2 regions of the Streptomyces sp. NPDC039423 genome follow, and region 2 is predicted to be linked to the other one. Evidence: predicted binding sites of a transcription regulator. Region 2 holds the regulator's gene; the other holds the start of a gene.

Region 1 (11,097 bases), on a different contig from region 2:
CTGGGCCCACAGGTACTTCTCGGCGTTCGGGTACTTGGAGATCTCGGCCTGGATCTCCGCACCCGGCAGCGGGTAGAGGCGCTCGAGGCGGATGATCGCCGTGTCCGTGACGCCGCGCTTGACCCGCTCGGCCTCCAGGTCGTAGTAGACCTTGCCGGAGCAGAACACGACCTTGCGGACCGCGTTCGCGTCGACCGAGTCGTCACCGATCACCGGGCGGAAGCCGCCGGTGGTGAACTCCTCCGCCTTCGACGCGGCGGCCTTCAGGCGCAGCATCGACTTCGGGGTGAAGACGACCAGCGGCTTGTGGTGCGGGTTGTGCACCTGCCACCGCAGGAGGTGGAAGTAGTTCGACGGCAGCGTCGGCATGGCGACCGTCATGTTGTCCTGCGCGCACATCTGGAGGAAGCGCTCCGGACGGGCCGAGGAGTGGTCCGGGCCCTGGCCCTCGTAGCCGTGCGGCAGCAGCAGCGTGACGCCGGAGGTCTGGCCCCACTTCTGCTCGGCCGAGGAGATGAACTCGTCGAGGACGGTCTGCGCGCCGTTGACGAAGTCACCGAACTGCGCCTCCCACATGACCAGCGACTCGGGCCGCGCCAGGGAGTAGCCGTACTCGAAGCCCATCGCCGCGTACTCGCTCAGCAGCGAGTCGTAGACGTTGTAGCGGGCCTGGTCGTCGGAGAGGTACTGGAGCGGGGTGTAGTCCTCGCCGGTCTCCTGGTCCACCAGCACCGCGTGGCGCTGGCCGAAGGTGCCGCGGCGGGTGTCCTGCCCGGCGAGCCGGACCGGGGTGCCCTCCATCAGCAGTGAACCGATGGCCAGGGTCTCGCCCATGCCCCAGTCGATCGTGCCGTCGTCGATGGAGGCGGCACGGCGCTGGAGCTGCGGCATCAGGCGCGGGTGCACCTTGACGTGGTCGGGGATGTTGACCTGCGACTCGGCGATCCGCTTCACGACCTCCTGGGAGACCGCGGTGGTGACGGCGACCGGGAACTCGGCCTGCACCTCGGGGCTGTGCGCCGGGCCGGGCTGCGAGGTGGCCTCGCGGACCTCGGCGAACACCTTCTCAAGCTGGCCCTGGAAGTCCTGGAGCGCCTGCTCCGCCTCTTCCAGCGTGATGTCGCCACGGCCGATCAGCGACTCGGTGTAGAGCTTGCGCACCGAGCGCTTCTTGTCGATCAGGCTGTACATCTGCGGGTTGGTGAACTGCGGGTTGTCGCCCTCGTTGTGACCGCGGCGGCGGTAGCAGATGAGGTCGATCACGACGTCCTTGTTGAACGTCTGGCGGAACTCGAAGGCCAGGCGCGCCACGCGGACCACGGCCTCCGGGTCGTCGCCGTTCACGTGGAAGATCGGCGCCTCGATCATGCGGGCCACGTCGGTCGCGTACATCGAGGAGCGCGACGACTCCGGGGCGGCGGTGAAGCCGACCTGGTTGTTGATCACGATGTGGACCGTGCCGCCGGTGCGGTAGCCGCGAAGCTGCGACATGTTCAGCGTCTCGGCGACCACGCCCTGGCCGGCGAAGGCCGCGTCACCGTGCAGGGCGACGGGCAGGACGGTGAAGTCCGTGCCGCCCTTGTTGATGACGTCCTGCTTGGCGCGGACGACACCCTCCAGGACGGGGTCCACGGCTTCCAGGTGCGACGGGTTGGCGACCAGGGAGACCTTGATCTGCTCGCCGTCGAGCCCGGTGAAGGTGCCCTCGGCGCCCAGGTGGTACTTCACGTCGCCGGAGCCGTGCATCGACTTCGGGTCGAGGTTGCCCTCGAACTCGCGGAAGATCTGCGCGTACGACTTGCCGACGATGTTCGCCAGCACGTTCAGGCGGCCGCGGTGGGCCATGCCGATGACGACCTCGTCCAGGCGCGACTCGGCGGCCGAGTCGATCACCGCGTCGAGCAGCGGGATGACGGACTCGCCGCCCTCCAGCGAGAACCGCTTCTGGCCGACGTACTTGGTCTGGAGGAACGTCTCGAACGCCTCGGCTGCGTTCAGCCGGCGCAGGATGCGAAGCTGCTCCTCGCGCTCCGGCTTGGAGTGCGGGCGCTCCACACGGTCCTGGATCCACTTGCGCTGCTTGGGGTCCTGGATGTGCATGAACTCGATGCCGGTGGTGCGGCAGTACGAGTCGCGCAGCACGCCGAGGATGTCGCGGAGCTTCATCATCGACTTGCCGCCGAAGCCGCCGACCGCGAACTCCCGCTCCAGGTCCCAGAGCGTCAGGCCGTGCTCGGTGATGTCCAGGTCGGGGTGCTTGCGCTGGCGGTACTCCAGCGGGTCGGTGTCGGCCATGACGTGGCCGCGGACCCGGTAGGAGTGGATGAGCTCGAAGACGCGCGCGGCCTTGGTGACGTCGTCGTCGTGCGACGCGTCGATGTCCTTGAGCCAGCGGACCGGCTCGTAGGGGATGCGCAGCGACTCGAAGATCTCGTCGTAGAAGCCGTTCTCACCGAGGAGGAGGCCCGCGACGATGCGGAGGAACTCGCCCGACGCGGCACCCTGGATGACCCGGTGGTCGTACGTCGAGGTGAGCGTCATCACCTTGGAGATGCCCAGCTTGTTCAGGGTGTCCTGCGAGGTGCCCTGGAACTCGGCCGGGTAGTCCATCGAGCCGACGCCCATGATGACCGACTGACCGGGCATCAGACGCGGCACGGAGTGGACGGTGCCGAGGCCGCCGGGGTTGGTCAGCGAGACGGTGACGCCGGTGAAGTCGTCCATCGTCAGCTTGTTGTTGCGGGCGCGGCGGACGATGTCCTCGTACGCCTGCCAGAACTCGAAGAAGCCGAGCGTCTCGGCCTTCTTGATGCCCGCGACGACGAGCTGGCGCTCGCCGTTCGGCTTCACCAGGTCGATCGCCAGACCGAAGTTGACGTGTTCCGGCTTGACCAGGACCGGCTTGCCGTCCTTCTCGCCGTACGAGTAGTTCATCGACGGCATGGCCTTGATGGCCTGCACCATCGCGTACCCGATCAGGTGCGTGAAGGAGATCTTCCCGCCGCGGGCGCGCTTGAGGTGGTTGTTGATGACGATGCGGTTGTCGAACAGCAGCTTCACCGGGACGGCGCGGACGGACGTGGCCGTCGGCAGCTCCAGCGAGGCGTTCATGTTCTTGGCGACCGCGGCGGCCGGGCCGCGCAGCGGCACGTACTCGGGGCCGGCGGGGGCCTCGGTGGCCGGCTGCGCCTTGGCGGCGGGCTTCGCGGCGGGCGCGGCGGCCGGCTTCGCGGCCGGGGCCTGCGCGGCGGGCTTCGCGGCCGGGGCCGGGGCGGGAGCCGGGGCCTGCGCGGCGGGCGCGGGCTGGGCGGCGGGAGCCTGGGCCTGGGCGGGGGCGGGAGCAGCGGCCTGTGCGGGTGCCGCTGCTGCCGGCTGCGCCGGAGCGGCCGGGGCCTGGGCGGTGCCCGCAGCCCCCGCGGCTACGGCACCCTCACCCGCGGGCTTGTCCGCCGAGCCGGACGAGGCGCCCGGCTTGTAGTCGGCGAAGAAGTCCCACCAGGCACGGTCGACCGAATTCGGGTCCTGGAGGTACTGCTGGTAGATCTCGTCGACGAGCCACTCATTGGCACCGAACGCGGCGGCAGGGTTCGAAGGACCCTGCCCGTCTTGGTCGGTCGAGATACTCGAGTTACTGGGGGACTGAGACGACACGGCGGCAACCGCCCTCTTCCGCTTCACAAGGTGATGGACAGCGGAAATAAAGGCTACGCCTCCCTGGCCGGGACGTGCAGGCCGGGCATGCCATCGTCGCGTAGATCACATCCGAGGGCGTGTTTCGGCGCTGTAAATGGCGGGAAACAAGCGTGGTTGCCCTGCGAATGGGTAGGGGACAGCGCGGCTACGGCCCCTGCCGGCGCGCACCCTCGGACACGTCCTGCCCATGTAGACGCAGAACGTGGCCTTCCGGTTCGAACCCTACGTCAACCCCGGGACTGCGGGATCCCTGGAAGAGTGACGTGAATACGGCATCCACGTGCGGATTCGGCCACTCCGATGCGGCCACCGTGCAGATCGACCGCCCAGCGGGCGATCGCCAGCCCCAGTCCCGTACCGCCGTCGCTGCCCGGGCCGTGCGGCGAGGCCACGCTGCCCCGGTTGAACCGCTCGAAGACCTTGTGCCGCTCGGACTCCGGGATGCCCGGCCCCTCGTCCACCACTTCCAGGTCCAGCGACTCCGGCTGCCGCCCGCGCCGGGCCCGCACCGTCACCCGGCCGTGCGGCGGCGAGTGCTTCACGGCGTTGTCGATCAGGTTGGCCACCACCTGGTGCAGCCGCTCGCTGTCCGCGTGCGCGGTCAGCTCCGGCGGCGACACGTCCAGGTGCAGGTGCACGTCCTTGCGGGTGTGGCTGCCCGACCCGGAGTCCAGCCCGCGCCGCGCGGCGGCCAGGTTGGCCTCCTTCAGCACCCCGGACAGATAGGGCCACACCTCGAAGCGCCGCGACCTGAGCGGTACGACACCGTTGTCCAGTCGTGACAGGTCCAGCAGCGTCTCCACCAGCCGGCCCAGCCGCTCGGTCTGCTTCAGCGCCGTGCGCATCGTCTCGGGGTCGGCGGCCGAGACCCCGTCCACCACGTTCTCCAGCACCGCGCGCAGTGCCGCGATCGGCGTGCGCAGCTCGTGCGAGACGTTGGCCACCAGCTCCTTGCGGTGCCGGTCCACCGCCTCCAGGTCGTCCGCCATGCGGTTGATCGTGGAGGCCAGGTCGCCCAGCTCGTCACGGCGGTCCGCGCCGCGCACCCGGCGGGTGTAGTCACCGTGCGAGATGGACTTCGCCACGGTGTTCATCTCGTCCAGCGGCGCGGTCAGGCCGTGCGCCACGAACTGGGTGATCAGCAGCGTGGCGATCACCGAGAAGACGGTGATGAAGCGCAGCTCGGTCTCCGTGCGCAGGGCCACCATCAGCAGGCCGGTCGTGATGAAGACCGAGACGACGACGAGGGTGCCCAGTTTGGTCTTGATCGAGATGGAGATCGAGACCGGGCGCAGCCGGGACCGGAGCCACCTCATGGCGCGGGCGTCTCCAGTGCGTACCCGACGCCGTGGACCGTACGGATCCGCTCGGCGCCGATCTTGCGGCGCAGCGCCTTGATGTGGCTGTCCACGGTCCGGGTGCCCGACGCGTCGGCCCAGTCCCACACCTCGGCGAGCAACTGCTCGCGCGAGAGCACCGCGCGGGGCGTGTTCGCCAGGCAGACCAGCAGGTCGAACTCGGTCGGGGTGAGGTGGACGTCCTCGCCCTTCACCCGCACCCGCCGCTGCGCGTGGTCGATCTCCAGTTCGCCGAGCCGCAGGATGCCGCTGCGCGGGGTGACGGCGGCCAGTGCCGCCCGCTCGACCCGCCGGAGCAGCACATGCACCCGGGCGGCCAGCTCCCGCATCGAGAACGGCTTGGTCATGTAGTCGTCGGCGCCGACCCCGAGGCCGACCAGCATGTCGGTCTCGTCGTCGCGGGCCGTCAGCATCAGCACCGGCACCGGCCGCTGGGCCTGGACCCGGCGGCAGACCTCCAGGCCGTCGAAGCCGGGCAGCATGATGTCCAGCACCATCAGGTCCGGCTGCCACGCCTCGGCCGCGTCCACGGCCGCGGGGCCGTCGGTGGCCGTCTGCACCAGGAACCCCTCGGCCCGCAAACGGGCGGAGATGGCCTCGACGATGGTGGTGTCGTCCTCGACGACCAGCACGCGGCGCTGTGTTCCCGGCGCGACCGCCGTGCCGGTACTGCTGGTGTGTGTCTGCTCCATCGCCCCGCCCCTGTCGCGTCCTGCGCGAGCGTGTAGATCCGTGTGTTCGGTCAGCAGCGTAAAGGCACCGGCCGCGTCCCGGCTACGCAGGGCGAACGGCGAGGTGGACCACGTCCGGTACGCCCCGGGCAACCGGGACCTCTTCGGTTCTTACCCCGCTGAACCCGGCATTCCGCAATGACTCTTCGAAATCGGTGGAGGGCTGGGCGGACCACACGGCGAGCACTCCGCCGGGGTTCAGCCGGGCCGCGCAGGCGGCCAGACCGGACGGCGAGTAGAGGCTGTCGTTGTCCTCGGTGACGGTCCAGCCGGGTCCGTTGTCGATGTCCAGGCACAGCGCGTCGAACGTGTCGGAGGAGCCGTGGACGTACGCGACGAGGTCGCCGTGGACCAGCACCGTGCGGGGGTCGGCGAGCGCCTCGCCGGAGACTCGGGCGAGCGGGCCCGAGCGGTGCCAGTCGATGACCGCCTCCTCCCGCTCGACCACCGCGATGCGCCCCCAGGCGGGTTCGGCGGCCGCGTGCGCGAGCGAGAACCCGACGCCCAGCCCGCCCACGAGCACGGCGGGATGCGGCCGGGTCCCGAGCGCCCGGAGGGCCGCGTCGACCAGCAGCCGCTCGGACCGGCCGTCGGAGGTGTCCATCAGGAAGATGCCGTTGGCGATGATCTCGAAGACCTCGCCGCGCCGGCGCAGCACCACCTCGCCGTACGGGCCCTCGCGGCGGTCGACCGTCACGGGTGCGGGCGGGTGGGCCGTACCGGCCGGGTCGGCGGGTGCGGCCGGGCCGGCCCGGTGGGCCGGGTCGGTGGTGGCGGACGGCGTCGGGGCCGGGGGCGTCGTCACGGAAGTCGTCGCAGCCATGATCCTCAGCGTAGCGACGGACGGGCCCGGCGCTGTGACCTATGTCATGGACGAGGCGCACATGATCGCGTTGGCTGGGGCAAGCATGATCCGGGGGTGTCGTGCGGGGGGTTCCGTAGCAACAGGGAAGGGCGGCCTCGCGGTGCACCAGCTCCGGACGCGCGCGACGGCGGACGGCGCCGGGCTGCTGGAGGGCATCCCCGGCCAGCGCCGGGCCGCCGGTGCGGCGACGGATGCCGCGGGTGCGGCGACCGGTGCCGCCGGTGCTTCCCCCGGGGGCTCCCGTCCGGAAGGCGCTTCCGGGTACGACGCCGCGTGTCCGACCGTCCGTACGGAGGGACCCTGGCGGAGGGCGGCGCGGCTCCTTCCCACGCCCACCGGTACGCCGTTCACCTTCGGCTACACGGTCGTCCTGGTCGCCACCTCGCTGTTCGCCCGGTACGGCGACCCCGCGACCGTCGCCGGGCTGCTGCACGCCTCCAGCACCGACGTCGCCCACCTGTCCCGGACGCCGCTGCTCGTGCTGGTCGCCAGCGCGCTGTGGGTGGCGGGTGGCCTGTTCTCGCCGTACGCCCTGGGGTTCGTCTTCGTACTGACGGCGCTGGAGCGCCGGATCGGGGCGTGGCGGGCGGCCGCCGTGTTCCTGGTGGGGCACGTGGTGGCGACCCTGGCGACGGAGATCCCGGTCGGGCTGTCCGTCCTGGCCGGACACCTGCCCCACACATCACTGCACCGGCTCGACTACGGGATCAGCTTCGGCCTGATGGCGTCCGTCGGGGCGCTGGCCGGGCTGCTGAGCCCGGTGGCGCGCGGCGTCGTGCTGGCCTGGGTGTCGGTGATGCTGTTCCAGGACCTGCTGGCCTTCGAGGACCCCCTCACCAACTGGGGGCACCCGCTGGCCCTGTTGATCGGTGTCGGCGGCTGGCCGCTGCTGCGCCGCGTGCGACGGCGCCCCGTGGCCTGAACCGGCCGGGCCGGTCGGGCTCACGGTCCCGGCCGGCTCCGCGATCCCGGCCGGCGGCCCCGTCCCCGGCCCGCCCCGTCACTGCCCGGGGCGGGGCGCCTTCACGCCGTGCAGGACCCGGTACTCCTCCGCCAGCCAGGTCCCCAGGTCCTCGATCAGCACCGCCAGCACCTCCGCATCCACGCCCGCCGGGCGGCGACCCACCGCCGCGGCCGTCCGCATCTGCCCCGCCCGTGCCGGGTAGTGGGTGCCGAACACCGCCGCCATCCCCTCCAGGTCGCTCGTCCAGTCGCCGTGCCGGGGCAGCACCAGCGTGAAGCCCGTGCGCACCAGGTGCCGGCCCACCCCGCGGGCCAGCCGCTCCCGTTCGGCCGCCGTCCCGGCCCCGGCCAGCCGCCGTCGCCAGCGCGGCAGCAGCAGCGCCAGGTCGCCGTTGGTCTCCCGGGCCAGCAGGGAGGTGGGCCGGTAGCCGGGCAGGTGCCCGGCCAGGTCCTCGCCCAGCAGCGGGGTGCACAGGCAGGCCACGAAGAACCCGAGGTCGTACCGCTCCCGCTCGCTGAGCAGGGTGGGCACGCCTAACAACAGCGCCGAGGCGCCGTCGATCTGCGCGAACCGGCCGTCCAGCTCGGCCTCCAGGTCCGCGACGGCGGCCCGGTCGGCCTCCGTGGGCTCCGCCCGCAGCGCGATGAGCAGGTCGAGGTCGGAGACGCCCGCGACGGCGGTGCCGCGCGGAACGCTGCCGTACAGGTACGCGCCGTGCAGCCGCTCGGGACCGAAGGCGGCCGCGATGCCCGCCCGCGCGGCGTCGACCACCGGGGCGAACACCTCCGGCACCCGGTCGAGGGAGCCCTCCCGGGCCAGGGTCCCGTCCTCGTTCAGCACCGGCCCGCCCCGCCGGCCGGACCGAGGGGCGACAGGACGTCCCGGAGCCGGTCGACCGAGGCGCGCCAGCCGCCGTCGGCGGAGCCCCACAGCTCCGGCAGCTCCGACGGCTCCCGCACCACCCGGTCCAGCGCCTCCACGGCCAGGGCCCGGAGGCCGGTGAGATCCGGGAGGGGTTCGTCGGGGCCGTAGTGCGGGTCGGCGGGGTCACCGCCCGGGCACTGCGCGGCGACCAGCGCGGCCGCGGCGACCGCCTCCTCGGCCACGGGCGCCTCCAGGTAGCCGGTCGTGCCGGCCACCACCAGCAGCCGGTCACGGACCAGGCGCGCCCGGTCCTCCTCGCCGGCGTCATCCAGGTCGCCGCAGAAGTCGGCGGCGGTGTCGTTGTCGAACGGGCCGGAATCCCAGGTCCCCATGCGTATCCCCCGGTCGTCGGTACGGTCCCGCGCATCATCGCAGTACCCCCGGGTGACGCCTGATCGCTCAGAGCGAACAGGTCCGGGGAACACCCCGCACGGCAGAAGCATTGAGTGTGTACAGCTCAACTTGACTGCCGAAGGGGAGATCATGGCTTCGACGTCCACACCGCTCACCCTGCCCGTGCTGCCGCTCGACGACGAGGTCGTGCTGCCCGGGATGGTGGTGCCGCTGGACCTGTCCGACACCGAGGTGCGTGCCGCGGTGGAGGCCGCCCAGGCGGCGGCCCGGTCCTCGGGGGGCCAGGGGGGCAAGCCCCGGGTCCTGCTGGTGCCACGCATCGACGGGACGTACGCGGCGACCGGCGTCCTCGGCACCGTGGAGCAGGTCGGACGGCTCTCCGACGGCGACCCCGGCGCCCTCATCCGCGGTCGCGGCCGGGTGCGGATCGGCGCCGGCACGACCGGCCCGGGCGCCGCCCTGTGGGTCGAGGGCACCACCGTCGAGGAGACGGTGCCCGAGCCGCTGCCGGGCCAGGTCGCCGACCTCGTCAAGGAGTACAAGGCGCTGGCCACCAGCTGGCTCAAGAAGCGCGGCGCCTGGCAGGTCGTGGACCGCGTCCAGCAGATCGACGGCGTCTCCGCCCTCGCCGACAACTCCGGCTACTCGCCGTTCCTGACCCTGGCCCAGAAGGTCGAGCTGCTGGAGACCGAGGACCCCGTCGCCCGCCTGAGGCTCGCCACCGAGCAGCTTCGCGAGCACCTCGCCGAACAGGACGTCGCCGAGTCCATCGCCAAGGACGTCCAGGAAGGCGTCGACAAGCAGCAGCGGGAGTTCCTGCTGCGTCGTCAGCTCGAAGCCGTACGCAAGGAGCTGCGCGAGCTCAACGGCGAGAAGGAGGGCGACGAGTCCGACGACTACCGGGCCCGCGTCGAGGACGCCGGGCTCCCGGAGAAGGTGCGCGAGGCCGCCCTCAAGGAGGTCGACAAGCTGGAGCGGTCCAGCGACCAGAACCCGGAGACCGCCTGGATCCGCACCTGGCTCGACACGGTCCTGGAGATGCCGTGGAACGAGCACACCGAGGACAGTTACGACATCGGGGGCGCCAAGGAGGTCCTGGACGCCGAGCACGCCGGTCTGGAGGACGTGAAGGAGCGCATCACCGAGTACCTCGCGGTGCGCAAGCGGCGGTCCGACCGCGGCCTGGGCGTCGTGGGCGGACGGCGGGGCGGCGCGGTGCTGGCGCTGGTCGGCCCGCCCGGCGTCGGCAAGACCTCGCTCGGCGAGTCGGTCGCGCACGCCATGGGCCGGAAGTTCGTACGGGTCGCCCTCGGCGGCGTACGCGACGAGGCGGAGATCCGCGGCCACCGGCGCACCTACGTGGGCGCCCTGCCCGGCCGGATCGTCCGCGCGATCAAGGAGGCCGGGTCCATGAACCCGGTAGTCCTGCTCGACGAGATCGACAAGGTCGGCTCCGACTTCCGGGGCGACCCGGCCGCCGCGCTGCTGGAGGTGCTGGACCCGGCGCAGAACCACACCTTCCGCGACCACTACCTGGAGGTCGAACTCGACCTGTCGGACGTGGTCTTCCTCGCCACGGCCAACGTGCTGGAGGCCATCCCCGAGGCGCTCCTCGACCGGATGGAGCTGGTCCGCCTCGACGGCTACACCGAGGACGAGAAGGTCGTCATCGCCCGGGACCACCTGCTGCCGCGCCAGTTGGAGCGGGCGGGCCTGGAGAGCGGCGAGGTGACGCTGGACGAGCCGGCGCTGCGCAGGCTCGCGGGCGAGTACACCCGCGAGGCCGGCGTCCGGAACCTGGAGCGGTCGATCGCCCGGCTGCTGCGGAAGGTCGCCGCCCGGCACGAACTGGGCGAACAGGAGCTGCCCTTCACCATCGGCGCGGACGACCTCCGGGGCCTGATCGGGCGGCCGCACCACGTGCCCGAGTCCGCCCAGGACCCGGCGGAGCGGCGCACCGCCGTCCCCGGTGTCGCCACCGGGCTCGCGGTCACCGGCGCGGGCGGCGACGTCCTGTTCGTCGAGGCGTCGCTGGCCGACCCGGAGACGGGCGCGGCGGGCCTGACGCTGACCGGCCAGCTCGGTGACGTGATGAAGGAGTCCGCCCAGATCGCGCTGAGCTTCCTCCGCTCGCACGGCGCCGAACTGGAACTGCCCGTCACGGGCCTCAAGGACCGGGGCGTGCACATCCACTTCCCGGCCGGCGCG
Region 2 (11,097 bases):
CTCGTCCTCCATGCGCAGCAGCTTCTGCGTCTCGCCCTCCAGCAGGCGGCCGGCCGGGATGCCGGTCCAGGAGCCCACCACGTCGGCGATGTCGTCGGGGCCGACCTCGTCCTTGACCATGGTGTCCTTCGAGGCCTCCTGCTCCGCCTCGCTGGCGGCCTCCAGCTCCCGCTCCAGCGCCGGGATCTCGCCGTACAGCAGCTTGGAGGCGGTGTCGAAGTCCCCGTCGCGCTGGGCCCGCTCGGCCTGGCCGCGCAGGTCGTCCAGCCGTTCCTTCAGCTCACCGACGCGGTTGAGGCCCTGCTTCTCCTTCTCCCAGCGGGCGGTCAGGCCGCGCAGCTCCTCCTCCTTGTCGGCGAGGTCGCGGCGCAGCTTCTCCAGGCGCTGCACGGAGGCGGGGTCGGACTCGTTTTTCAGCGCCAGTTCCTCCATGCGGAGGCGGTCGACGGCGCGCTGGAGCTCGTCGATCTCCACGGGCGAGGAGTCGATCTCCATCCGCAGCCGGGACGCGGCCTCGTCGACGAGGTCGATGGCCTTGTCGGGCAGGAACCGGGAGGTGATGTACCGGTCGGAGAGGGTGGCGGCGGCGACCAGGGCGGAGTCGGCGATCTGGACCTTGTGGTGGGCCTCGTACCGGCCCTTGAGGCCGCGGAGGATCGCGATGGTGTCCTCGACGGTGGGCTCGGCGACCAGGACCTGCTGGAAGCGGCGCTCCAGGGCGGGGTCCTTCTCGATGCGCTCGCGGTACTCGTCGAGGGTGGTGGCGCCGACCATGCGCAGCTCGCCGCGGGCCAGCATGGGCTTGAGCATGTTGCCCGCGTCCATGGCGGAGTCGCCGCCGGCGCCCGCGCCGACGACGGTGTGCAGCTCGTCGATGAAGGTGATGATCTGGCCGTCGCTGTCCTTGATCTCGGACAGGACGGTCTTCAGGCGCTCCTCGAACTCGCCCCGGTACTTGGCGCCCGCGACCATGGCGCCGAGGTCGAGCGCGACGAGGCGCTTGTTCTTCAGGCTCTCGGGGACGTCGCCCTTGACGATGCGCTGGGCGAGGCCCTCGACGACGGCGGTCTTGCCGACGCCGGGCTCGCCGATGAGCACCGGGTTGTTCTTGGTGCGCCGCGACAGCACCTGGACGACGCGGCGGATCTCCTGGTCCCGGCCGATGACCGGGTCGAGCTTGCCGTCCCGGGCGGCGGCCGTGAAGTCGGTGCCGAACTTCTCCAGGGCCTTGTACTGCCCCTCGGGGTCGGGTGTGGTCACGCGGCGGCCTCCCCTGGCCTTCTCGAAGGCGTCGAGCAGTTTCCTCGCACCGGCGCCCTGACGCTCCAGCACCTCGCCGGCCTGGCCGCCCTTGGCGGCGATGCCGATGAGCAGGTGTTCGGTCGACAGGTATTCGTCGCCCAGCTCGCGGGCGCGCTGCGAGGCGTCGGCGATGACGGCGAGCATGTCACGGTTGGGCTGCGGCGGGGCGACGGTGGAGCCGGTGACGCTGGGCTGGGCGGCGAGCACGCGCTCGGCCCCGGAGCGCACGGCGGCCTGGTCGGCCTCGACCGCGGCGAGCAGGTCGGTGATGTTCTCGTTGTCCTGGCCCTCGAGCAGCGCCAGCAGCAGGTGCGCGGGGGTCAGGTCCGGGTGTCCCTCGGACACGGCGCGGCTGGTGGCGGCGTTGAGCGCATCCCGGCTCTTGTTGGTCAGCTCGGCGTCCACGGGCGGTCTCTCCTCCTCGGTGCTGCGGTTCCGTCGACCATGACTCGTCCAACGTACGTAAAGTTGAGTCTATTCCACTCAAGATGGTGAGGGACAGCCGCCCCCGGTAGGTTCGCGGGCATGGCCATCGACCCCCGTCATCCCGGCGCTTCGTATCTGGACTTCTGGCGCGAGTACCACATGTGCACCTTGACCACGCCCCGGCCGGACGGCACGCCGCACGTCGTCGCGGTGGGCGTGACGTACGACCCCGAGGGCGGCGAGAAGGGCATCGCCCGGGTGATCACCAACAAGCACAGCCGCAAGGTCGCCAACGTGCTGGCCGCGGGCCCGGACGGCGCGCGGGTGGCGGTGTGCCAGGTCGACAAGGGGCGCTGGGCGACCCTGGAGGGCGTCGCGAGGATCCGTACGGAACCGGAGGCGGTGGCCGACGCGGTGGAGCGGTACGCGGCCCGCTACGGCCGCACGCCCACGCCGAACCCTGACCGGGTCGTCATCGAGATCGCCCTGACGCGGGCGATGGGGCGGGCCTGACGCCCGCGCGGGGGGTCCTGACCGTACGCGTGCGTACGCGGACAGCACAGCGGCGCCATCGTGTTCAGGTCCACGATGGCGCCGCTGTGTGGGGGAAGCACCTGAGCGATTTACAACGACGGGGGAACCGCTCAGGCGCTGCGGGGGGTGGCGGTGGTGGTCTCCGGCTCGACGAGCTGGTGGTCACGCTGGTCGAGGTTGACGAAAATCATTCCGTACCTGATGGCGCACCGGACGGGCTGCGGTGCTCCGCGGGGCCGTCGGAGGCATCGGTACGCTCGGATGTCCTCGTCCTCTCCGCGCGTGATGACGATCGGCTCTCCGAAGAGGGTGACCATCAACGAATCGCCACTGTGCGGCACAGCCGTGACGAGGTCGATGAAATGCCACCCGGACCGGTAGGCGGATGCCATCTCGCGCCGGAAACGCGAGTCGTCGGGAACGTTCATGCGCGGACGAGGGTCCAGCCGGGGTCGGTCGCCGAACGGCCCGCCGACGCGGGCGCGGCGGTCCATCCGGGGTCGGTCGTCGCCGGGCCCGACCTGACGGGTACGGCGGTCCACGAGGGGTCGTGCACGGTCCGGCCCGACGCGGCGGGCGCCGCGGTCCAGCCGGGGTCCTGCGTCGTGATACCGGTGCCGGGAGCCGCCAGCGAGTCCTGACCCTCGGCCGCCCCCAGAACCCCTACCGCGCCGGCAGCGATGAACGCACTGGCAACCACTGCGCGTATGAGTCTCTTCGTCATCACCGAGCAACCTCACTTGAAGGCAACGTCTCTTTCCAACCCCCGCGGCTACGACGATTGCTCACTCTCCACGCTTCCACCACCTACGACAGGCATCATGTTCCTGAGATGCAGGAGCCTGGGGGTGTACAGATGAGCGTAAAACCGGACAAGCCTGGCCACCCCCATTCCCACACGGAGCTGTGCGAGGAGGGGTCCGAGCTCTACGCCAACGCCTTGCGCAGCGGACGAATACCCCGGTCAGAGGCGGATGAGGTGCCGTGTCTCCTCGACCTCGCGCTCCTCCACCCGGACCCGGACGACGCCCAGTGGCTCCGCCCCGTCCCGCCCTCCTCCGCGCTGGCCCAACTGCTCCAGCCCATCGAGCGCGAGATCCTGGAGCGTAGACGTCTGACGGTCGAACTGTCCGACGCGTTCGAGCCATTCATGGCGATCAGCGCCCAGAACGCCCCCACCACGCACGCGATCACCGTGCTGGAGGGCCTGAGCCGGATCAACGCGACACTGGACCGGGTGGTGGCCGGCTGCGAGAAGGAACTGCTGACCGTCCAGCCCGGCGGCGGCCGCCCCGCCCACGGACTGAGCGAGGCCCTGCGCCGGGTGCGGCCCCTGCTCGGCCGGGGCATCCGGATGCGCACGCTCTACCAGCACACGGCCCGGCACACCGAACTCACCCTGACGTACCTGGAACACGTGGGCCCCGAGGTGCAGGTGCGCACCCTGGAACAGATCATCGACCGGCTCATCATCGTCGACCGGGAGGTCGCCTTCGTCCCCGCGCGCAGCGACCGCCAGGTCGCCCTGGAGCTGCGCCACCCCGGCCTGGTCGCCTACCTCGCCGGTGTCTTCGACCAGTTCTGGCAGCTCGCCGTGCCGATCAACGAGGAGATCCCGTACGACCTGAAGTCCGACGGCATCAGCGGCGTCCAGCGCTCCATCGCCAAGCTCCTCGTCGAGGGCCACGTCGACGAGGCCATCGCCCGCCGCCTCGGCATGAACGTACGGACCTGCCGTGCCCACATCGCCAAGCTCGCCGCCGTCCTCGGCAGCGGCAGCCGCGCCCAACTGGGCTACCTGATCGCCCAGTCCGGCATCCTGGAGCAGGACCACTGACCATGCTCGACCATTCCCCCGCCACGCCGGACGTGGACCTCCGGCCCGCCGCCGGGACCCTGGACGTCACCGGCCCGGGCCTCCCCCACGTACGCCTGGTCCGCGCCCCCGGCACGGAACCCGACCCGCACGTCCCCCTCGGCACCCGCGACCCGGCCCTGCTGACGCTCACCGTCGACGGCCGGCCCGCCCGGATCGCGCCCGCCAAGGGACGGCTGTCCCGCCACTCCTACCGCGTCGACGCCACCGTCGGCGACGTCCGCTACCGGCTCGTGCCCTGCTCGTACGGGGAGAGCCGGCTGCTGCGCGGCGGCCGCCGGCTGGGCGAGCTGGAGTCCTCCGGCGACGGCACGGTCACCGCCGCGTGGAACGACGACGCCAAGCCCCTGGCCCAGGACGTCGCCGTGGGCACGGCCCTGGCGGCCGCCTTCGGGACGGGCGCGCAGCCGCTGTGGCAGACCACGCTGGACGTGGTGGCCGAGCTGATCACCTAGGGCGCGTCCCGGCCGGGTCGTCGTACGGCTTCCAGGGCGTGACCTCGACGGCGCCGGTGTTGCCCAGGTCCAGCGGGCCGCCGTCGGCCGGGGCCACCGTCTGGGCCGGTACGCCGGGGGCGGGGGTCACGCGGACGTACGCCCCGTTCGTCGCCACCACGTCCGTACGGGTGACCGTGTTGCGCCAGACCACCGAGGCGCTCGCCCGGGCGCCGGGCGCGAGGACGAACGCCGAGGGCTTCGCGCCGGCGTCGACGTGCGACCCGCGCCGGACGGTGACGTCCAACGCCCGGCGGTCCTCCCCGAGGACGTCGAGGGCCGGGTACCCGCTCACCTCGAACGGCCGCGTACCGCAGTTGACCAGCAGCAGGCCCATCGCCCGCAGCCCCGACGCGGCCTCCGTCATGCCCGTCCCGACCCGCACTCCCGAAGCGGGACAGTCCGCGTCCGGCGCCCCGGGCCCGTCCGGCGCCCCCCGCGGCGGTACGGGAGCCGCCGTCCCGGGATCCGGGCGCGCGGTGATCCGCTCCGGCAGCGGCGCGTCACCGGTCCCGTCGTCGCAGCCCGCCGCGAGCGCGGCCACGGCCACCACCAGCACCGCACCGGCGCGCAGCCGGCCGCGCGAGGCCCCCCACGTCGTACGCATCCCGGGATCATCGCACGCGCCCACGACGGCGAAAGGCCCCCTCCGCCGGAACGGAAGGGGCCTGGCAAGGGTGTCAGGCGCGCTCGCCGCGCTTCTTGGGCGGGCGCCACACCACCAGCGCGCTCGCCTGCTGCACGTCCTGGTACGGCACCAGGTCGCGCCGGTACGAGGCGTGGACCTGGGCCTCGCGCTGGCGCATCGCCGCCGCCGCGCCCTCGACGGCCGCCGACAGCTCGGCCACCCGGGACTGGAGCGCGGCGACCTGGTTCTCCAGCTCGATGATCCGCTTGATGCCGGCCAGGTTGATGCCCTCGTCCTGCGACAACTGCTGTACCTGCCGCAGCAGTTCGATGTCCCGGGCCGAGTACCGCCGGCCCCGCCCGGCCGTACGGTCCGGCGAGACCAGACCCAGCCGGTCGTACTGGCGCAGGGTCTGCGGGTGCAGTCCGCTGAGCTGGGCCGCCACCGAGATGACGTACACCGGTGTCTCGTCGGTCAGCTCGTACGGATTGCGACGGCGTCCGTCCATCTCAAGCCCCCTTCGCGGCCTGGAACAGCTCGGCCCGCGGGTCCTCACCCGCCGTGGCCTCCCGGTACGTTTCGAGTGCCTCGCGCGCCTTGTCGCCCAGGTCCTTCGGCACGGCCACCTCGACGGTGACGAGCAGGTCCCCGCGGGTGCCGTCCTTGCGGACCGCTCCCTTGCCACGGGCGCGCATGGTCCGGCCGTTGGGCGTCCCCGCCGGGATCTTCAGCGTGACCGCGGGCCCGCCGAGGGTGGGCACCCTGATCTCGCCACCGAGGGCCGCCTCGTCGAACGAGACGGGCACCGTGACGGTCAGGTTGTCGCCCTTGCGGCCGAAGACCGGGTGGGTGGCCACGTGCACCACCACGTACAGGTCACCGGCCGGGCCGCCCCGCTCGCCGGGCGCGCCCTTGCCGCGCAGCCGGATGCGCTGCCCGTCGGACACGCCCGCGGGGATGCGGACCTGCATGGTGCGGGAGGACTTGGCGCGGCCGCTGCCGTGGCAGACGTCGCACGGGTCCTGGGCGATGAGCCCGCGGCCCTTGCAGTCCACGCACGGGTCGGTCAGCGAGAAGGAGCCGCTGCCGCCCCGCGAGACCTGCCCGGTGCCGACGCAGGTGGGGCACACGCGCGGTGTGCCGTTCTTGTCGCCGGTTCCCGAACACGCCTTGCAGGGCTGCTGGCTGGACATCCGCAGCGGGACCGTCGCCCCGTCGACCGCCTCGGTGAAGCTGAGCGTCACCTCGGACTCGACGTCCTGTCCCCGGCGCGGCTGGGTGCGCGTGCCCGCGCCGCCGCCCGCGCCCCGGTTGAACAGGCCGCCGAAGACGTCCCCGAGGCCGCCGCCGCCGAAGCCGCCGGCACCGCCCGCCCCGCCCTGGGCGCCCCCGAAGAGGTCGCCCAGGTCGAAGTTGAACGTTCCGCCTGCTCCGCCGCCCGGGCCGGCACGGAAGCCACCGTTGCCGAACAGGGCGCGGGCGTCGTCGTACTCCTTGCGCTTCTTGGGGTCACCGAGGATGTCGTTCGCCTCGGAGATCTCCTTGAAGCGCGCCTCCGCGCCCGCGTCACCCTTGTTGGCGTCCGGGTGGAACTCGCGGGCGAGCTTCCGGTACGCCTTCTTGATCTCGGCCTCGGTGGCGTCCTTGGGGACGCCGAGAACCTTGTAGTAGTCCTTCTCCACGAAGTCCTTCGTGCTCATCGACGTCCCTCCTTCCGGTCACCGGTCACTTCCCGGTCGACGGTCGACGCGTCAGCCCTCCTCGGGGCCACCGCTCTCCTCGTCGGCCGCCTTCTGCTCCTCCTTCGGCGCCTGCGCCGACGGGGCCGGCGCGGCCCCCGGCTGGGGCTCGGCCACCGCGACACGGGCGGGCCGGATGGTCCGCTCGCCGATGCGGTACCCGGGCTGAAGGATCGCCACGCAGGTCGTCTCGGTGACGTCCGGCGCGTACGAGTGCATCAGCGCCTCGTGGATCGTCGGGTCGAAGGGCTCGCCCTCCTTGCCGAACTGCTGGAGGCCCATCTTGGCGGCGACCGTCTCCAGCGATTCGGCCACCGACTTGAAGCCGCCCACCAGCTCGCCGTGCTCGCGGGCGCGGCCGATGTCGTCGAGCACCGGCAGGAGCTCGGTCAGGAGGCTCGCGACGGCGATCTCCTTGACGGTGACCCGGTCGCGCTCGACCCGGCGGCGGTAGTTCTGGTACTCGGCCTGGAGCCGCTGGAGGTCCGCGGTGCGCTCGCCGAGCGCGGTGCGGGCCTGGTCCAGCTGGGCCGTCAGGCCGGCGACGGTTGCGGTCGCGTCCCCTGCCGGGGCCGCCGGGCCCTCCTCCGCGTTCGCGGAAGGAGTGGCACCGGCGGTCTCGGCGGCGTCGTCAGGCGCGGCGCCGGAGGGGACGTCGGGCTTCTCCTCGAAGCCCGGGGTCTCCTCCGTCATGCGGCCCCCTTCGGCTTCTCGTCGTCGACGATCTCGGCGTCGACGACGTCGTCGTCGGCGGCGGCACCCTGGGCGGCACCCGGGGCCTCACCGGCACCGGCGGCGCCGCCCGCGGCCTGGGCGTCCGCGTACATGGCCTGGCCGAGCTTCTGGGAGACGGCCGCGACCTTCTCGGTGGCGGTGCGGATCTCCGCGGTGTCCTCGCCCTTCAGCTTCTCCTTGAGCTCGTTCACCGCCGTCTCGACCTCGGTCTTGACGTCGCCCGGGACCTTGTCCTCGTTGTCCTTGAGGAACTTCTCCGTCTGGTAGACGAGCTGCTCGCCCTGGTTGCGGCTCTCGGCGGCCTCGCGGCGCTTGTGGTCCTCCTCCGCGTACCGCTCGGCCTCCTCACGCATCCGGTCGACCTCGTCCTTCGGCAGCGAGGAGCCGCCGGTGACGGTCATCTTCTGCTCCTTGCCCGTGCCGAGGTCCTTCGCGGTCACGTGCATGATGCCGTTGGCGTCGATGTCGAATGCGACCTCGATCTGCGGGACGCCGCGCGGGGCCGGCGGGAGGCCGGTCAGCTCGAACATGCCGAGCTTCTTGTTGTACGCCGCGATCTCGCGCTCGCCCTGGTAGACCTGGATCTGCACCGACGGCTGGTTGTCCTCGGCCGTCGTGAAGATCTCGGACCGCTTGGTCGGGATCGTGGTGTTGCGCTCGATCAGCTTGGTCATGATGCCGCCCTTGGTCTCGATACCGAGGGACAGCGGGGTCACGTCGAGGAGCAGGACGTCCTTGACCTCACCCTTGAGGACACCGGCCTGGAGCACGGCGCCGATGGCGACGACCTCGTCCGGGTTGACGCCCTTGTTGGCCTCGCGGCCACCGGTCAGCTCCTTGACGAGCTCGGCGACGGCCGGCATGCGGGTGGAACCACCGACGAGGACGACGTGGTCGATCTCGGAGAGCTGGATGCCCGCGTCCTTGATGACGTTGTGGAACGGCGTCTTGCAGCGCTCCAGCAGGTCGGCGGTGAGCTGCTGGAACTGGGCGCGCGTGAGCTTCTCGTCCAGGTGCAGCGGGCCCTCGGCGGACGCCGTGATGTAGGGCAGGTTGATCGAGGTCTCGGTGGACGAGGACAGCTCGATCTTGGCCTTCTCGGCGGCCTCGCGGAGGCGCTGGAGGGCCATCTTGTCCTTGGACAGGTCCACACCGTGACCGGACTGGAACTGCTTGACCAGGTAGTCGACGACGCGCTGGTCCCAGTCGTCACCACCGAGGTGGTTGTCACCGTTGGTGGCCTTCACCTCGACGACGCCGTCGCCGATCTCCAGCAGCGAGACGTCGAAGGTGCCGCCACCGAGGTCGAAGACCAGGATGGTCTGGTCGTCCTTGTCCAGGCCGTACGCGAGGGCGGCGGCCGTCGGCTCGTTGACGATGCGCAGGACGTTGAGGCCCGCGATCTCACCGGCCTCCTTGGTGGCCTGGCGCTCGGAGTCGTTGAAGTACGCCGGGACGGTGATCACCGCGTCGGTGACCTTCTCGCCCAGGTACGCCTCGGCGTCACGCTTCAGCTTCTGCAGGATGAAGGCGCTGATCTGCTGCGGGTTGAAGTTCTTCCCGTCCAGCTCGATCTTCCAGTCGGTGCCCATGTGGCGCTTGACCGACCGGATGGTCCTGTCGACGTTCGTGACCGCCTGGCGCTTGGCCACCTCGCCGACGAGCACCTCGCCGTTCTTCGCGAAGGCGACGACGGACGGCGTGGTCCTGGCGCCCTCGGCGTTGGTGATGACGGTGGGCTCGCCGCCTTCCAGAACGCTGACGACGGAGTTAGTCGTGCCCAGGTCGATGCCGACCGCACGTGCCATTTTCGATTCCTCCAGCTGACTTGAGTGGAACAGGCTCAAGGATGCACGACAGCCGGATCGGAGTCAACAGACTTGAGCCGTGGGGGCTCAACTTCTTGGCGGCGCTTGCGGCAGGGCGGTCGTCCGGCCCTGCGGCCACGACCCGCCGCCTACCCCGAACCACTACCACCTCACACACAACCGTGCGATCGTTCAAACAACGAATTAAAAGCCGCATTCACGGCGATTAGCCGCAAAGTCGTCAGGTGTGTGTCCCATGCGCTCCATGCACCCCTCACCGCGCGTCCCCCGCCTCCCCGAGGAGCCCGCCGGGCCGCCCGGTTGCGCCTCCCCCGGGCCCTGCGACCCGCCGCGCGCCGGGACACCGGCGCGGCTCGGCGACCCCAAGCGGGTCCTCGACCTGGTGCTGGCTACAGCCCTGCTCGCCCTGGCGGCCCCACTGCTCCTGGCGGGGGCCGTCGCCGCCGCGCTGGGCCGGCCGGCCGGCGGGGTGCTCGTACGCGAGACGAGGACCGGCCTCGACGGCCGCCCGTTCACCCTCCGGTATCTACCCGTCCGCCGGTTCCGCCTGGACGTGCTGTCGCGCCTGCCCCATGTCGTCCGGGGCGAGATGTCCCTGGTGGGCCCGGCCCCCCTCCCGCCCGGCGCCCCCGCCGCCCGCGCCCCCTGGCGCCGGAGCGTCAGACCGGGACTGACCGGCCTGGCCCAGGTGCGGCGCGGCTCCGCGCTGCCGTGGGACGAGCCGCTGCTGCTCGACCAGCACTACGTCGAGAACCAGTGGATCGGGCTGGACATCGCCCTGCTGCTGCGCTCGTTGCGGACCGTGCCCGGTCAGGCTCACCTGAGCGACGCAGATCACCGCCTGCGCGGCTACAGTGCGGCGGAATAACTGGGTACGCTCAGCACGGACTGAATAAGTTACCGCTTAGTAGTACCTAAGCCCTCCCACCCTCGCAGGCCCGAGGAGCCTCCATGCAACTCGCCGCGATCATCGTGTCGCTGGTCCTAATCGCGGTCGGCGTCGCCCTGTTCGGCCGTGCCATCCTGCAGATCTTCCGCTTCGTGATGCTCGGCCAGCCCGTACCCGCCGGGGTCCGGACCAACGACCCCGTGCTGCGCACCATCACGCTGGTCCGGGAGTTCCTCGGCCACACCCGGATGAACCGCTGGGGCATCGTCGGCGTCGCGCACTGGGGTGTGGCGGTGGGCTTCTTCGGCCTGCTCCTGACCCTGGCCAACGCCGTCGGACAGCTGTTCCAGGCGGACTGGCTGATTCCGCTGATCGGCGACTGGCTGCCCTGGGAGCTGTGGGTCGAGACCCTCGGCACCTTCACGGTCGTGGGCATCGTGGTGCTCATCGCCATCCGCCAGTTCAGCAAGGCGACCAGGCCGGGCCGCAAGTCCCGCTTCGCCGGCTCCATCACCTGGCAGGCGTACTTCGTCGAGGCCGTCATCCTCATCGTCGGCGTCTCGATCATGACGCTGCGCGGCCTCGAGGGCGCACTGCACGGCGTGGAGCACTACGAGGCCGGGTACTGGGCCTCGTACCCCCTGG

The links. Region 2 encodes HspR, which represses chaperone genes until heat shock. Its sites were predicted from a motif close to TTGAGNNNNNNNNNCTCAA; they were not measured.
Region 1: the regulator HspR is predicted to act here: its motif matches at 8,978-8,996, upstream of lon (endopeptidase La).

Annotation. Positions count from the first base shown of each region.
Region 1 covers NZ_JBVKAH010000002.1:678,711-689,807, forward strand. The annotation lists gene ACZ7LK_RS09150 (multifunctional oxoglutarate decarboxylase/oxoglutarate dehydrogenase thiamine pyrophosphate-binding subunit/dihydrolipoyllysine-residue succinyltransferase subunit) at 1-3,651, opposite strand, end outside; gene ACZ7LK_RS09155 (HAMP domain-containing sensor histidine kinase) at 3,921-5,009, opposite strand; gene ACZ7LK_RS09160 (response regulator transcription factor) at 5,006-5,743, opposite strand; gene ACZ7LK_RS09165 (spermidine synthase family protein) at 5,826-6,605, opposite strand; gene ACZ7LK_RS09170 (rhomboid-like protein) at 6,748-7,569, shown strand; gene ACZ7LK_RS09175 (nucleotidyltransferase domain-containing protein) at 7,648-8,451, opposite strand; gene ACZ7LK_RS09180 (DUF4259 domain-containing protein) at 8,445-8,867, opposite strand; gene lon (endopeptidase La) at 9,019-11,097, shown strand, end outside.
Region 2 covers NZ_JBVKAH010000008.1:202,760-213,856, reverse strand. The annotation lists gene clpB (ATP-dependent chaperone ClpB) at 1-1,707, opposite strand, end outside; gene ACZ7LK_RS25190 (pyridoxamine 5'-phosphate oxidase family protein) at 1,828-2,241, shown strand; gene ACZ7LK_RS25185 (Rieske (2Fe-2S) protein) at 2,373-2,690, opposite strand; gene ACZ7LK_RS25180 (hypothetical protein) at 2,687-2,986, opposite strand; gene ACZ7LK_RS25175 (helix-turn-helix transcriptional regulator) at 3,119-4,099, shown strand; gene ACZ7LK_RS25170 (hypothetical protein) at 4,102-4,593, shown strand; gene ACZ7LK_RS25165 (DUF4232 domain-containing protein) at 4,586-5,239, opposite strand; gene ACZ7LK_RS25160 (heat shock protein transcriptional repressor HspR) at 5,313-5,768, opposite strand; gene dnaJ (molecular chaperone DnaJ) at 5,770-6,960, opposite strand; gene grpE (nucleotide exchange factor GrpE) at 7,012-7,692, opposite strand; gene dnaK (molecular chaperone DnaK) at 7,689-9,542, opposite strand; gene ACZ7LK_RS25140 (sugar transferase) at 9,799-10,431, shown strand; gene ACZ7LK_RS25135 (heterodisulfide reductase-related iron-sulfur binding cluster) at 10,515-11,097, shown strand, end outside.